Regions from separate parts of the Pseudoalteromonas sp. DY56-GL79 genome, predicted to be linked through region 1. Evidence: predicted binding sites of a transcription regulator. Region 1 holds the regulator's gene; the other holds the start of a gene.
The links. The regulator ArgR, encoded in region 1, controls arginine synthesis, uptake and breakdown. The targets are predictions, from matches to a motif close to ANTGAATANNTATTCANT.
Positions count from the first base shown of each region.

Region 2: NO992_RS08525 (OadG family protein) is a predicted target of ArgR. The motif match lies at 3,570-3,587, and genes of this name have one in related genera.

Region 1 covers NZ_JANHZS010000003.1:84,324-92,926, reverse strand. Annotated here, with positions in the region: gene NO992_RS02970 (SPFH domain-containing protein) at 1-1,412, opposite strand, end outside; gene NO992_RS02965 (DUF1449 domain-containing protein) at 1,496-2,107, opposite strand; gene argR (transcriptional regulator ArgR) at 2,514-2,981, opposite strand; gene mdh (malate dehydrogenase) at 3,223-4,155, shown strand; gene serA (phosphoglycerate dehydrogenase) at 4,382-5,611, opposite strand; gene rpiA (ribose-5-phosphate isomerase RpiA) at 5,623-6,276, opposite strand; gene NO992_RS02940 (5-formyltetrahydrofolate cyclo-ligase) at 6,369-7,010, opposite strand; gene NO992_RS02935 (hypothetical protein) at 7,007-7,540, opposite strand; gene NO992_RS02930 (S10 family peptidase) at 7,680-8,603, opposite strand, start outside.
Region 2 covers NZ_JANHZS010000009.1:148,736-157,338, forward strand. Annotated here, with positions in the region: gene NO992_RS08510 (hypothetical protein) at 1-85, opposite strand, end outside; gene NO992_RS08515 (sodium ion-translocating decarboxylase subunit beta) at 318-1,448, opposite strand; gene oadA (sodium-extruding oxaloacetate decarboxylase subunit alpha) at 1,459-3,240, opposite strand; gene NO992_RS08525 (OadG family protein) at 3,253-3,501, opposite strand; gene NO992_RS08530 (hypothetical protein) at 3,960-4,454, shown strand; gene csrA (carbon storage regulator CsrA) at 4,530-4,715, opposite strand; gene NO992_RS08540 (aspartate kinase) at 4,806-6,029, opposite strand; gene alaS (alanine--tRNA ligase) at 6,037-8,603, opposite strand, start outside.

The DNA.
Region 1 (8,603 bases):
GCACTTGCAGCGGCTTTTGCCTTGATGATATCGGCTTCTGCAAGACCAGGCGCTGCCGCTTCAACTTGGGCAGCCTCGGCAAGAATTTTCTTCGACTCTGCGGTTTGGTTCGCAATACGTAGTTCTGCTGCGGCCATTTTTTCCATTTCACGGGCTTTAAATTCGGCAGCTTGCTCTTTAGCTTTAGCCGCTTCAATATCTTTAACCAACGCTTCTTCAGCCTCAGCTTGAGCAAGAATAATTTTTGCTTGCTTTTCACGCTCGGCTTCAGCAATACATTGTACGTCTTTGATGCGCTCTTGTTCCTCGGCAACGGTTTTCTCAACGGCAACCCGTTCACGCTGAACATCGGCAATCTCTTTACGTTCAACTTCTAGCGCTTTGGCCTTTTGAATACGTAGTATTTCGGTTTCGCGCTCACGTTCGATAATTTCAATCTGGCGAGAACGCGTGACTTTTTCTTCTTCTATACCGAGTAAGCGAAGGCGGTTTTGCTCTGCAACATCGATTTCACGCTGTTTATTGTGCTCTGCAATTGCAATTGCTTCGTCCGCTTTGAGGCGTGCTTCTTCGGCTTTTAAGCGCTCTTCATGCTTAACACGTTCAGCTTCTGCGGCTTCGCGAGCGCGCACCGATTCGATTTCACGACGCTGTCTTGCGCTAGCATCTTCTCGTTGGCGCTCGACTTCTGCTGCTTTTTCAAAAGCTGCTTGGTTTTGGTTGTCGATTTGCGCTTTTTCATCGCATTTAAGTTGGTTCGTTTCCACGTTTTGGCGTGAGGTTTTTTCGGTAATACGGCGAATACCTTCAGCGTCAAGAATGTTATTTGGATCTAACTTGTCGATAGAGGTTTGTTCAAGATAATCAATCGCCACATCTTCTAACGTATAGCCAGATAAATCTTGTCCAATCACTTCTTTAATAGAATCTCGGAACTCATTACGATGGGTAAATAGCTCCTCAAAATTCATGCGCTTACCAACGGTTTTCAAGGCTTCGGAGAATTTTGCCTCAAATAATGCTTGTAAGGTTTCTGGTGCCGATGCGCGGGCACAGCCAACTTGTTTAGCAACGCGTAGGATATCTTCTTTGTTTTCGTTTACGCGAATGTAAAAAGTGATGGCGATGTCGGCACGGATATTGTCTTTACAGATCAGGCCGCTATTTTCACGACGCTCCAATACCATGCGGTTAGTTGAAATATCCATGACTTCCATTTTATGGATCACAGGTAGCACAATGCCGCCTGTAGTCGTGACATCCGGCTCGCTTTTCATCTTGTTGATGATCAATGCCTGACCTTGTTCAACCTTGCGGTAGAACTTTCCAATCAGAAGTAGAATGGCAAAAATAATGACGATGGATATGCCCACGATTGCGAGCACCGGTCCGAGGTTGTTTAGAAATTCCATGTTTTTTCCTGCGTTGCGCTATATTGTTTGAGCTGGTATTAGCTATACCAACTCGTTCCTAAATTCCGTTATTTTCCGTACTATTACCAAGGTTTAGCCACAATCGTGTAGCTATGTGTAAGGGTGTCATGTTCGATAAGTAAGGCACTGTCTCCTAGTGTGAAAGTGTTATCTTCATCCGAGCGCACTTCGATGAGTTGCTCTGTTCCTTGAATATATACTCTGGCTTGACCGAACGTGTTGCTAACTCTCGATGTTGCAATAACGCATTCGAGCCCAACCAGCGCTTGCTTTGATGTGGTTTCTTGGCTTTCGAAAAAGCGTCGTAATGGTCTTACAATGACGGCGGTTAGTGGTAATGCAGCAATGAGGCTAACAAGCATAAATACCGTGCCCATCAGGTAGTAGAAAATGCCATTGCCTAGTAGGTAAGCAAAAAACTGTTGTACATAAATACTGACAATCCAGCCCAGCGCGATGATTAAACTCAATGAAATACTCACAGGGACGCCGCCAAAAGCGACTTCCCAAAAAGAACCAGAGCTTGCGCCTTCGGCTTCAATATCAACATCGCCTTCTAAGATATCGATATCAGCAAAACCGAGTAAAGCAATTAGCCAGAACAACAGCACTATCAGTAATAGTGTTGAAAAAATAACAGTGGGAAACGTAAATGCAGTATTTAAAAATTCCATTGCTGTTCCTTAGTTCCTTGTATTTCCTTTTAAGCGGTTAAGTAAGTGAATTGTCCACTCAGCGCCATAAGGTATCTTTGTGTGTATCAAGCGGTGAGTTCCGCATCATAGAATGTGAGATGATTGAGTGAAGCGAATAGCGTTCGTGTCCGGAAAGACTGAGACACTGTAGGAAACAAATCCGAAAAGCTAGTCAATCAGCTTAAAAACCATCCATGCGTTGTAAGAAAGCCTCACATGTGTTTCTAAAGTTGCCACATTTAGACATATTATGTCAAACGTTTTTTTGCTGTAAAGATAAGCAATTTATTCTGTTTATCGTGATAGTAGGGGGAAGCGTTTTTGTGGAAGCTAAAATATCAAAGTATGTGCTAACCTGTGAGTTAGCACCGATAAGAGTAATAGACTAAACGTTATCGAACAGGGTTTTTACTTTGTCTAAAGTAACGTCGATTTCAGATACTTTGGCAGGGGCAATAAAAATCGTGTCATCGCCGGCAATCGTACCTAATACGCCGTCTGCGGTGCCTAATGAGTCAAGTAGCCTCGCAATTAACTGGGCAGCACCAGGACTGGTTCGAATAATAATCATCATTTCGTTGTGCATAATATCAACGACTAACTGACGTAAAGGACTTTTTGCTGTTGGTACGCTCATTTCGGCGGGTAAGCAGTAAACCATTTCTTGTTTGGCATTACGTGTACGCACAGCACCAAACTTGCTCAGCATGCGCGACACTTTGCTCTGACTGACGTTGTCAAATCCTTGTTGTTTTAGAGCATCAACAATTTCACCTTGAGAGCCAAAGTTTTCTTCTTTTAAAATGGCTTTAAATGCTTTGATCAGTGCTTCTTGTTTTTCTTGCGGCTGCATAGTCTGTCTTCTTTTACGGCTAATCTTTAAATTCTACACAAAACCGCCGAGATTCCCAAATTTGCGCGACCAAAATGGCAGTCGTAAAGCATAAGTGTACAAAGTGTCGCGATCTTTACACTTTTATTTAAGACATTAGTCAAAAAATCTCGAAAATAACCGTGATTAATTTGTGTTTAACAGCGCTTTTCATTATCTTTACTGCACACTCAATTCCACCTTCAAATTATGGAGAATTCAAATGAAAGTTGCTGTATTAGGTGCCGCTGGCGGTATCGGTCAAGCTCTATCTTTATTGCTTAAAAATGGTCTTCCAGCTGGCTCTGAGTTAGCGCTTTATGACGTTGCACCTGTTGTACCTGGTGTTGCAGTTGACTTATCTCACATCCCAACTGCGGTAAAAGTAGCGGGTTATGGTAAAGACGACCTAGACCCAGCTCTTGCTGGTGCTGACGTAGTGCTTATCCCTGCTGGTATGCCTCGTAAGCCTGGTATGGACCGTGCTGACCTATTCAACGTTAACGCAGGTATCATCAAGACACTTGCTGAAGGTATCGTTAGAAGCTGCCCTAAAGCACTTGTTGGTATCATCACAAACCCAGTAAATGGCACGGTACCAATCGTTGCTGAAGTGTTCAAAAAAGCAGGTACTTATGATCCAGCTCGCGTATTCGGTGTAACAACGCTTGACGTTATCCGCGCTGAAACTTTCATCGCAGAGCTTAAAGGTCTAGACGTTGCTGAAGTTAAGATCCCAGTAATTGGTGGTCACTCAGGTACTACAATTCTACCTCTGCTTTCTCAAGTTGAAGGTGTTGAGTTCACTGACGAAGAAGTTGCTGCACTAACGACTCGTATCCAAAACGCGGGTACTGAAGTGGTTGAAGCTAAAGCGGGTGGCGGTTCAGCTACACTTTCAATGGGTGCAGCAGCAGCACGTTTCTGCTTCTCACTAGTGAAAGGTCTACAAGGTGAAGAAGTACTTGAGTACGCATACGTTGAAGGTAACACAGGCGATGCAACATTCTTTGCACAGCCGGTTATCCTTGGTAAAAACGGTGTAGAGAAGTTACTTCCTTACGGTGAGCTAAGCGCGTTTGAGCAAAAAGCAAAAGACGACATGCTAGCGACACTTGAAAAAGACATCAAAGAAGGTGTTGATTTCATGGCGTAAGCCAAATTGATACAAAAAAAACCAGTCACTTCACAGCGACTGGTTTTTTATGCTTGATTCTTCTTATACCAGTTGTATTAAGTAAATGATCTATCTTGAAGCGGGGAAATAGCTTTAGTAGCAAGGCAAAAATTTTGCTATTTATTTGTTCTAAATGAGAAATTTTTAACGAAGCTAATATGCTATTTCACCCTTCAAATTGATTAGAGAATTAATTCAATTGGTATTAGTGAAGAATACGTGCTCTAATAGTTCCTTCAACTGCACTTAACTCTTTCAGTGCTACTTCAGAGTGGTCGCTATCGACGTCGATAACTACGTAACCAATAGATTCATCCGTTTGTAGGTATTGCGCCGCAATATTGATACCGTGCTGAGCGAACGCTTGATTGATTTGCGTTAGTACGCCTGGGCGGTTTACGTGTACGTGTAATAAACGACTTCGGTTTGATAATTCAGGTAGAGAAACTTCTGGGAAGTTAACTGCCGTGACTGTTGAACCATTATCTGAATATTTTGCCAACTTACCCGCGACTTCCACACCAATGTTTTCTTGTGCTTCTTGGGTAGAACCACCAACGTGTGGGGTTAGCAGTACATTGTCAAACTCGCGTAGTGGTGAGACAAATTCTTCATGATTAGATTTTGGTTCAACGGGGAATACATCGATAGCAGCGCCAGAAAGTTTCTTGGCCGCTAAAGCTTCAGCTAAGGCGTCGATATCAACAACCGTTCCACGTGATGCGTTAATTAGGATTGCGCCTTGTTTCATCACTTCAATTTCAGCCATGCCGATAAGGTTTTTGGTCTGTGATGTCTCTGGTACATGCAAACTGACCACGTCCGCTCTTTGTAGCAGTTGCGTTAGCGTGTGTAACTGCGTTGCGTTGCCGAGCGTGAGCTTATCTTCGATGTCATAAAACTCGACGTTCATCCCGATATTCTCAGCCATAATGCCAAGCTGGGTGCCAATGTGACCATAACCAATAATACCCAGCGTTTTACCACGGGCTTCGTATGAACCATCGGCAGATTTATCCCACTCACCGCGATGCGCCTTTGCGTTACGCTCAGGAACACGGCGCAATAACAAGAGAATTTCACCTAAGACGAGTTCAGCCACAGAGCGGGTGTTAGAAAATGGTGCGTTGAATACGGCGATACCGCGTTTTTTAGCAGCATCCAAATCCACTTGGTTGGTGCCGATGCAGAAACAGCCAATCGCGACCAGCTTTTCAGCCTGTTCTAAAACTGCTTCTGTAAGGTGGGTACGTGAGCGGATCCCGACAAAGTGAGCATCTTTGATCCGCTCGATCAGCTCAGGCTCCGGTAAGGATGTTTTAACGTAGTCTATGTTGCTATAACCGTTGCGCTTTAGCGTCTCAACAGCGCTTTGATGCACGCCTTCTAACAACAAAATTCGAATTTTATCCTTTGATAACGAAACCTTGCTCATCTGTAATCTCACTAGTTGATTTTAGGCCCTTCTGGAGTGCCTGTTATTACAACGTCAGCGCCACGCGCGGCAAATAAGCCATTAGTCACGACGCCAACAATCTGGTTAATTTTTTCTTCAAGCGCTTTTGCTGCGCTAATTTCTAGGCCATGCACATCAAGAATGACATTGCCGTTATCAGTGATAACGCCTTGGCGGTAAACTGGATCGCCACCTAATTTTAGTAACTCTCTTGCCACGTAACTACGCGCCATTGGGATCACTTCAACAGGCAGTGGAAATGCGCCTAGCGTCTCAACATGCTTTGTATTATCAACGATACAAACAAATTTCTTGGCAACAGCTGCAACGATTTTCTCGCGCGTCAGTGCTGCGCCACCACCTTTTATCATTTCGTTGGTGCTGTTGATTTCATCTGCGCCATCAACATATACCGCAAGCTCTGACACATCGTTTAGCTCGAAAACTTCAATACCAAGTGCTTTTAGCTTCTCTGTTGAAGCTTCAGAGCTTGATACTGCCCCTTTGATTTGATCCTTGATACTGCCAAGCGCATCAATAAAGTGGTTTACCGTTGAGCCTGTACCAACCCCAACAATGGTGTTTTCTTCTACATAGTTCAAAGCTGCCCATGCCGCGGCTTTTTTCATTTCATCTTGAGTCATAACGCTACACTTAGTTGTCATTGAAGTTGTATGGAGTATAACTCAATCAAAGTGTCAGCGTCATGGTCAAAAGTGCCTCAAAATGCGCTTAACTATTTGCCTGCTAAATTATTTTTTGGCCAAGTGTATAGTTGGGTTGGAGTGAGGATAGTTGGGAGCGGTACATCCCAAGCTGCTGTTGGTAAGCTTGGAACTTGCTGGCAATCATGAGCAAGACCAACAAGTGCTGGTTTAGCTCGCTGCTCAGCGTAGTGTAACGCTAATGTTCTATCGTAGTACCCACCGCCCATACCGAGGCGATTACCTTGCTCATCAAAAGCAACCAGAGGCATCAAAAGGAAATCCAATGATGCAAGCGGTGCCACTGCTGAACAATCTAACTTAGGTTCCAAGATAGCATAGCGATTTGCCTTCATGGGTGAGTTTTTTTCATACTTCTGGAAGAGCAAATTAGCGTGATTAAAGGGGTGGATTATGGGTAGAAAAACTTGGTGTTTTTTATCCCAAAGCGATTGAATTAAAAGGGATGTATCTAGTTCTCCATCGTTTTGAATATAGACCCCAATATTGGCATTTTTAGGAAGTTTTATTTGTTGAAAAAAATTAATGTTAAGGTGTGCCGCGGCTGCCTTCTGTTGCTCTGCTGATAGCGAGTTTCTTGCGTTTCTAATCATTTTTCTCAAATCAGCACGAGTAACTTGAGATTTATTTATGTTGTTATTAGTTTTACTCATTCTAACGCGAGCCACTCAGGGAAAAACAAACTTACACCAAGTAGAATAAATAAAATAATTAATACAGCGAGCAGGTAATATAGCCAAGTCTTAGATTTAGCCGGAGGGCTAGGCTCAAAGTCTAGCTCATCAAATAGCTCCTTCGTTTCCCACTCTTCGTCTGTTGTATCTTCTATTTTAGTATGGGGAGTTGGTGCCACGCGTTGCTCGAGTTCCTCTAATCGCTCTTCGATACGTATTAGACTGCTGGTGATGTAATCCAGTGCTTCAAATACGCGCTCTTGATCTGCGTTACTTGAGGTAGCGGCTGCTTGGCTTTGTAGCTTGGCATTGATCCCCGCGCTTGCAAGTAATTTTACCTGTTTTAGCGCTTTGGCTTTATCTGCAGGAGCAAACAAGTTTTTGCCAGCGTAAAATTGCTGGATCTTTGAAGGTGAGGTTTTCAACCTGTCTGCAATTGCGATAGCGGCGCTTTGTTGATCCTTACCGTCGGCCATGCCAACGAAGACGACTTTAAACTGCTCGTTCATGGTGCGTGCCTAAGTTGTAGAGAGATAGTATTGAGTATATCTAGATTATAGGTAACTGTAGAAGGATAAAAGGAAATTTTTACAATCTGGTGAGCATTAAGATAAGTGACCGCTTGCGCGGCCACAATGGGTTGGGAATTTAGTAAAGCGCTGACTGATCCGCTTTGGGTGTTGTTTTTAAGATAAACTCGCGGAGATCTTCGTTCGACTTTTGTAAATCTTCATGACGCAGGTACATCATGTGCCCGGAGCGGTAACCTTTAAAGCTTAAGCGATCACGCATTTTTCCGCTCGGATCGAGTTGCCACATATTGTATTTGGCATCAAAGTAATTCGTTGCGCCATCGTAATAGCCAGATTGGATCATCACGTTTAGGTAAGGGTTTTGTGCCATTGCTAATCGTAATTGCTCACCGACATTATTATCGCTGTTATCCCAAGGGTAAACTGAACCAAACATATTATATTTTACATCGGTTTTATAGTTGAGCTCCGTTGCGAAGTAATGATTGATCGCTGGCGTAAATGAGTGCAACCAAGAGGTCAGCTCAGGCCAATAATCAGGGCGAGAACCAGCGTCTCTTTTATCAATACCAAGGTAGCGTGAGTCCAATCGACCTAGGGTATAGCCACGCTCACGCAACAGTTCTTTCCAAAATGCCGCAGTAGGAATATCTAGGTTGTTTTGAGCTACAAAGCGCTCGCTTAAGCCACTATATTTAGCAACGGCCTGTGTCACACTTTGCTTTTCTTGGGCACTGATAAATGCGCCTTTGGCGAGTGCGGGAAGATATTGATCAACCGTATATTGTTCAACCTCTGCAAGTACTTCGAGTAAATCTTTATTTTGCAATTCAGAAGACAGCGCCTTGTGGTACCAAGCGGCAGCAGCGTAATATGGTAAACGGTTTGCCACTTCAACCGGACCTTCTCGTTTAATGCCGATTTCTGTAGGAGATACCAACACTACGCCATTGAGGTAAAGCCACTGGTTGTTTTGCATCGCGTGTGCAAGACCTGACACTCGAGTCGTGCCGTAGCTCTCACCAATCAGGTACTTAGG
Region 2 (8,603 bases), on a different contig from region 1:
CACCCGCAACATCTTTAGTTTGAGACGCTGCAATTTCTTTACCTAATAAGCTTTTTAAGTTGGTTTTTTTTATAGTTAATTTCATGTTACTTCCTTATTTTCATTGTTATACTCAAGTAATACAGTACCCAAAAAAAACAGAAAAACAACCCCCAAATAGAAACAAAAAAGATTTTTTTAAACAATTTGATACCAAAAAGCATCAAAGTGACAACAAAACTTACTACCGTCTTATTTCCCCAACTGAGCTGGTATTATAGGTCGAAAAAATGCGCGGCAATCTAAAATCGCCACGCAAATGGTTGGAGAAGTGTAAATTAACCTACTAGTGCAAGCAAAATACCGGCAGCAACCGCACTGCCTAATACACCGGCTACATTGGGGCCCATCGCATGCATCAGCAAGAAATTATGCGGATTACTTTCAAGGCCAACCTTATTGACCACGCGCGCAGCCATCGGGACTGCAGATACCCCAGCGGCGCCAACTAGCGGATTAATGGGGGTATCGCTAAACTTATTCATGGTTTTAGCCATTAATACACCTGCTGCGGTACCAATTCCAAAAGCCACGGCACCCAGCGCTAAAATCCCCAACGTCTCAACCGTTAAGAATTGATCTGCGGCCAGCTTTGAGCCCACCGCCAGTCCGAGGAAAATAGTGGTGATATTAATCAACTCGTTTTGCGCCGTTTTACTCAAGCGGTCTACTACACCGCACTCTTTCATCAAGTTACCTAAGCAAAACATACCAACCAAAGGTGTTGCAGCAGGTAAAAACAATATCGTCAAACCTAGTACCGCCAGAGGAAAGAGGATTTTCTCGGTTTTTGATACATGGCGCAGCTGCGGCATCGCAATCTGACGCTCTTCTTGCGTCGTGAGTGCTTTCATGATTGGTGGTTGAATAATTGGCACTAACGCCATATACGAATAGGCTGCCACCGCAATTGCCCCTAGTAACTCTGGTGCAAGCTTAGACGCGAGGAATATCGCAGTTGGTCCATCTGCACCGCCAATAATGGCGATTGCTGAAGCGTCTTGCAAGGTAAATTCAAAGCCCGGAATATAGTTCAGCAATATAGCCCCAAACAAAGTGGCAAAGATCCCAAACTGCGCTGCGGCACCAAGCAACAGCATCTTGGGGTTGGCTATCAGTGCACTAAAGTCCGTCATCGCGCCCACCCCCATAAAGATCAGCAAGGGGAATACTCCGCTGTCTATACCAATGTAATACACGTAGTATAAAAGCCCACCAGGATCGGCAAGCCCAGCAACAGGAATGTTCGTGAGTATGGCACCAAAGCCAATAGGCACTAATAGCAACGGCTCAAAGCCTTTGGCGATCGCAAGATACAAAAGTCCGCAGCCCACAGCCATCATGCAAAGTGCAGGCACGGTGAAGTTGGCAAGCCCTGTCGCTTGCCATAAATTAAGTAACCCTTCCATCACGACATCCTTATGCTAAAGACATGATGGCATCGCCAGCACTGACGGAATCGCCTTCAGAGACGAGTAGTTCTGCGACTTGACCACTGTGTGTTGCACGCACCTCGGTTTCCATTTTCATGGCTTCCATGATGAGTACTACATCGCCTTCTTGCACCTCATCTCCTGCGCGCACCATAAGCTTAAAGATGTTGCCGGCAAGTGGCGCATTCAAAGTTTCACTGGAGCTCACCGAAGTTGATTGCGGAATGAGCTCACTGTCTTTGACTTGTACTTCTTGTAACTCACCTCCCGGCGCAACCACTACATCGTATACTTTGCCATCCACTTTTATGCTGTAACGCTCAGTAGCTGATGACTTAGCTTTAGCAGGCGCCGCTGCTGCTTTTTGTTGTTTGTTTTCAACAAGCGTCGGTTTTGGCTCAAACGCATCTGGGTTATTGCGATTTTTCAAGAATTTAAGGCCAATCTGCGGGAATAATGCATAGGTAAGCACATCATCAATAACCTCGTCGGCTAAGGTAATTTGTTCCTCTTTTGCCGTCGCGACTAGTTCGCTTTGTAAACTATCTAGCTCAGGTTCAATTAAGTCTGCAGGACGGCAGGTAATAGGCTCTGCGCCTTCAAGTACTCGTTGTTGCAAAGCTTGGTCGACTTGCGCTGGTGTCGCTCCATATTCGCCTTTCAGCACGCCAGCCGTTTCTTTGGTTATAGACTTATAACGCTCACCGGTAAGTACGTTTAATACCGCTTGCGTCCCGACAATCTGTGAGGTTGGTGTTACGAGTGGCAGATAGCCAAGCTCTTTACGCACACTTGGAATTTCTTTTAGTACTGCGTCAAGCTTGTCACCCGCACCTTGCTCTCGCAGTTGATTTTCCATATTGGTTAACATGCCACCAGGCACTTGTGCAGATAGAATACGACCATCTACTCCTTTTAAGCTGCCCTCAAAAGCTGCATATTTCTTTCTCACTTCACGGAAATAGGCTGCGATCTCTTCTAGCTCTAGTAAATCAAGCCCTGTATCACGTTCCGTGCCTTCCACAATCGCCGCGATAGTTTCTGTTGCACTATGGCCATAGGTCATACTCATCGAAGATATCGCCGTATCGAGCATATCGATACCCGCATCTATGGCTTTTTGATAAGTTGCAGTACTGAGCCCTGTGGTTGCATGGCACTGCATTGCGATAGGAATAGAGACGGACGCTTTGAGCCCAGAGATTAACTTTTCAGCATCATAGGGTTTCAGTAATCCAGCCATGTCCTTAATACAAATGGAATGACAGCCTAAGTCTTCGAGCTGCTTAGCTTGCGTGAGCCACATTTCCAGCGTATGAACAGGGCTTACGGTGTACGAAATCGTGCCCTGCGCATGCGCGCCCACTTTGATGGCCGCTTTAATAGCCGTTTCTAAGTTGCGCACGTCGTTCATTGCATCGAATATTCTAAATACATCTACCCCGTTATGGTGGGCACGCTCAACAAACTTTTCGACAACATCATCTGCATAGTGACGATAGCCCAATAGATTCTGACCACGCAGTAGCATTTGCTGTTTGGTTTTTGGCATTGCAGCTTTCAGTGCACGGATCCGCTCCCATGGATCTTCGCCTAAATAGCGAATACACGAGTCGAAGGTTGCTCCCCCCCATGATTCAACAGACCAATAGCCCATATTGTCGAGCTTCTCAGCGATAGGAAGCATATCTTCCAAGCGCATTCTGGTGGCGAGTAATGACTGATGCGCGTCGCGCAGCACTAATTCGGTTAGCTTTAACTGTGACATGCAAAACCCCTATTAATTGTTTTTTCTGTAGGCTGCAACGGCAGCGCTAATGGCTGCAATATGTGCCTGCGGCACACCCTGTGACGATGTTGCTCTGGTTGTTTTTGATCTTGTGGTACTTGGCTCTACTTCTTCAAATTGAGCAGCAAAGTTGGCCAACAGTCGCATCGCAAAAATCAAAATGGACAGAAAAACAAAAACACCAACCATACCGGTCAGCATGAGATTTCCTGCTTGCAGTAGCTGCGATCCAATATCCATTTTTACCCCTTACTTGCTGTTTGGTTTTCCTGTTCGATGTTAACGAACCGGTATAAACCTTCACTTTTTGTAGATATTTATTCACCTTATAACAAAAAATGTTCCACTGTAAAGCGTGTTGTAAATTGGTATTACCAAAGCACTTAACTTACAAACTATCAGTGAGTTAGCTAAGAAAACATTAATAAATATGGAAAATTAACGTAATAAATATGAAAAATATTCAAAATAGCGCCAACTAATACTGAGATTTTAATGAATATAGAATGGATTTTTGATTACGCAAGATAAATTGTAAATTGGACTGACCAACAATTAACGTTTACGTTAACGTCACCCTGTATAACGCGTATTTCGCTGGATGTGGGAAAAGGGAGCTGCAAACAATTTATTCGCGTTACAGCTTTTTCAATATAGATGGGTATAATAAGGGGAAATTTTTACCAAAACGAACGTCTATGCCCTCCCTTGAACAAAATGAAAATTTATCTTTTCAAAGCCAATTTAAGTTAGATAAAGCCTATTATCGAGAGTGTTTTGAAGAGTCTGAAGCCAATGGGCTTGCTGTTAAACCGAAATATGGCTTGCTTGTACTGCTAATTGTACTGGGGCTGTTTGCTATTTACGGATTGCAGGAGCACTACGTCGGGAACTTTCTTATTCTATTGGCTGTAGTTGAATGCGTTGCTTTCTACTATCGCAAAGCTTGGTGGGTGATAAGACAGTCATATTCTCGTGCCGCCGGCAATATCGTCGAGGTTTCAATCTCTAAAGCAGGCATTAGCACCAAAGCGACACATGCCGAATTTTCTTACCTATTTGACGACTTAGATAAACTTGTTGAAACGAACAGAGGTTTTTTGGTATTTCACCAAAACAAACCGAGCTATATCAGTAAATCTGGACTTAACGAAGAAGCGATAGCCTTTTTATCTGAGCAAAGCCAGAAATAAGAAACCCCGCAATGGCGGGGTTTTTTATGCCAGTTAAACCATGTTAACTAACATCGTAATTCAGTATTTGGTCAATTACATATTGCCCGGGCTAGATTTCTCAGCCTGGATTCGCATGTAAATTTCTTCACGGTGAACTGAAACATCTTTAGGCGCATTTACACCAATACGTACTTGGTTACCTTTAACACCTAGTACTGTTACAGTCACTTCATCACCAATCATCAGGGTTTCACCTACTCGACGAGTTAGTATTAGCATTCTCTTGCTCCTGTTATTCCAAAATTTAAAAGATTCCGCGTCAAATCCATTTTAAATAAAAGTTCCTAGAAAAGTAAGCAAAAACTTCTTTTACTCTGTACTTTCCAATTCAAATTTGGCATGTAAAGCCCGTACAGCTAGCTCTAAATATTTTTCTTCTACTAGTGCCGAGATTTTTATCTCTGATGTAGACACTAATAGAGTGTGAATATTTTCTTCGGCCAATGCCATAAAAAAGAGACCAGCAACACCTGAATGAGATTTCATCCCGATGCCAACCGCTGAGATTTTTGCCACGTTAGCATTAACCTCTACCGTTGCGCCACCTAAATTTTGTGCATGTTGCGCTAAAACTTCTTCCGCCAGAATACAATCATTTGTGTGCACAGTAAAAGCATAGTCTATTTTTTTCTCACTGTGGTTCAAATGGTTAATCATATCGACTTCGATATTATGCTCACCAAGAAGAGAAAGTATATTGGCAAGATTACTAGGTTTTGCATCTACATTGTTAACTAAGATAAGCGCTTCGTCTTTGACACTCGCTACCCCAGAGACCACTTTGGTGTTTTTCATCTTACCTTCCTCATAGCTAATTAAGGTGCCGTTATCAGGAGAAAACGAAGAAAGTACGCGCAGCGGTACATTATATCGACCGGCCGCTTCAACCGAACGGATCTGCAAGACCTTAGCGCCAACACTTGCTAGCTCCAACATCTCAGAAAAAGTAATATGTGATAGACGCCTTGCATTTGGCTCTATTCGCGGATCGGTAGTGTAAACACCATCGACATCAGTATATATCTGACATTCGTCTGCTTGCAAAGCCCCTGCGATTTCAACTGCTGAGGTATCTGTACCGCCGCGTCCTAGCGTGGTGATATTACCTTCTCCATCACGCCCTTGAAATCCGGCAATAATGGTTATCCGGTTATGCTCAAGTTCTTGCTTTAAGCGGGTTGTGTCTATTTCTGTGATCCGCGCTTTAGAGAACATGTTATCGGTTTTAATACCAACCTGATCGGCAAGTAAGCTCACGGCAGAATGCCCACGCTTAATGATGGCCATCGCCAATAACGCGATAGAAACTTGTTCGCCGGTGGTGATCAATACATCTAGTTCACGAGAACTCGGACGTGCATCGATTTGTTGGGCAAGGGAAATGAGACGGTTTGTCTCGCCTGACATTGCAGACAACACGACCACCACTTGGTGGCCTTGTTGTTGTGTTTTGATAACGTGTTCGGCAACCGCCTCAATACGTTCTACCGAACCTACCGAGGTGCCGCCAAACTTTTGTACAATCAGCGCCACTTGCTGATTACTGCGTTACTTCATTTAACCAAGTTGGAACACTGTTTAGTGCTGCGTCTAGGTTTTCTGGTTGTGAACCACCAGCTTGCGCCATATCAGGACGACCGCCACCTTTACCACCGACTTGAGAAGCCATGTGATTAACTAGCTCACCTGCTTTTACCTGACCAACTAAGTCTTTCGTTACGCCAGCGATTAGGCTTACTTTATCGCCATTAGCTACACCTAGCGCAATGACACCTGAGCCAATCTTGTTCTTCAGGTCATCGACCATGCCACGCAGTGCTTTAGACTCAGTTCCTGCAACGTTTGCAACGAGTAATTTAATCCCATTCACTTCGGTTACAGAGTCAAGTAGCGTTGCACCCGCAGCACTTGCTAGTTTGTCATTTAGTTGAGCAACTTGCTTCTCAAGACCTTTTGACTTTTCAAGTAGCGCAGATACTTTTTCTAGCACAGATGAGGTATCCCCCTTAACCAAAGCCGCAATTTCAGAAAGCACTTGCTCTTGCTCATTAACATAAGCGATGGCATCAGCTCCCGTTACCGCTTCGATACGACGAACACCCGCTGCGATACCGCCTTCTGAGACAATCTTGAATAGACCAATATCACCTGCACGCTTCACGTGTGTGCCACCACAAAGCTCAATTGAGTATCCACCGATTGAAACGACTCGAACTTCATCATCGTATTTTTCACCAAAGAGCGCCATCGCACCTTTGTCTTTGGCAGCATCGATATCCATCAACTCAGTTTGTAAAGCAAAGTTACGGCGGATCTCTGCGTTCACGGCATCTTCTACTTGCTGTAGCTGTGCTTTAGTGACGCCTTCAAAATGTGAAAAGTCGAAACGCAAACGATCTGGCAGTACCAATGAACCTTTTTGAGTAACATGGTCACCCAACAAATCGCGCAGTGCTTTATGTACCAAGTGCGTTGCAGTATGGTTTTTCTTCACTCGCTCGCGGCGCTCAGCATCAATACGTGCATCGGCTTTATCGTTAACACCAATGCGGCCAACCACATGACCATGGTGTGCAAATGCATTACCTAGCTTTTGCGTGTCAGTAACTACAAACTCGCCGTTAGCTACTTTTAGTACACCCGTATCACCAACTTGGCCGCCTGACTCAGCATAGAAAGGCGTGCGGTCAAGGATAACCACGCCTTGTTCACCATCTTCTAACGTATTGGTGTGTTGACCTTCTTTAAAGATTTCAACCACAGTACCGGTATAGTGCTCAGCGTCATAGCCTTTAAAGTCAGTGTTTTTATCAGACTTCAAGCGCTCGTTGTAATCTGCACCGAACTTGCCAGCCGCTTGCGCTTTTTTACGCTGCTCTTCCATGCATGCTTGGAAGCCGCGCTCATCGATCGTCATAAAACGCTCACGTGCCACATCTGCCGTTAAGTCTGCAGGGAAGCCGTAAGTGTCATACAGTTTAAACACTAAATCGCCTGGAATAACGTCGCCTTCAATACCAGCTAGACTTTCTTCTAGAATAGTTAAACCACGGTCTAAGGTTTTACCAAACTGATCTTCTTCGATACGCAATACTTTTTCGATAATTGCTTGTTGCTTCACTAATTCAGGGTAAGCTTCACCCATTTGCTCAGCGAGTGCAGCAACTAACTTATAGAAGAATGCCCCTTTTGCACCGAGTTTATTACCGTGGCGAACTGCACGACGAATGATACGACGTAGCACGTAACCACGACCTTCATTCGATGGCATGACGCCGTCAGCAATAAGGAACGCACACGAACGAATGTGGTCAGCAACTACACGTAGTGATTTATCTTCTAAATCTTGAGCATCTGTTACTTTTGCAGCTGCTTTAATCAGCGCTTGGAACAGGTCAATCTCATAGTTTGAATGCACACCTTGCATAATTGCAGAGATACGCTCGAGACCCATTCCGGTATCAACCGACTGCATTGGCAGCGGTTCCATTGTGCCGTCTGCATGACGGTTGTACTGCATGAATACTAAGTTCCAGATCTCGATGAAGCGATCACCGTCTTCTTCTGGTGAGCCCGGAGGTCCCCCCCAAATGTGCTCGCCATGGTCATAAAAGATTTCAGAACAAGGACCGCAAGGACCCGTGTCGCCCATTGACCAAAAGTTATCCGCCGTTGCAATACGGATGATCCTGTCTTCAGGAACACCAACTTGTTTTGACCAGATATCAAATGCTTCGTCGTCTTCATGGTAGACCGTGACTAGTAGCTTTTCTTTTGGCAGCTTGATCACATCCGTAAGGAAGCCCCAAGCAAACTTAATTGCGTCGGTTTTAAAATAGTCACCGAAGCTAAAGTTACCTAGCATTTCGAAGAAAGTGTGGTGCCTTGCGGTATAACCTACGTTTTCAAGGTCATTATGTTTACCACCAGCACGAACACAACGCTGTGAACTGGTTGCTCGCGTATAAGGGCGTTTTTCCGCACCCAAGAATGCATCTTTAAACTGCACCATACCAGCGTTGGTAAACAGTAAGGTGGCATCATTACCCGGAATTAACGAGCTTGAAGGCACCACTTGGTGCTGTTGTTTAGCAAAGAAATCTAAGA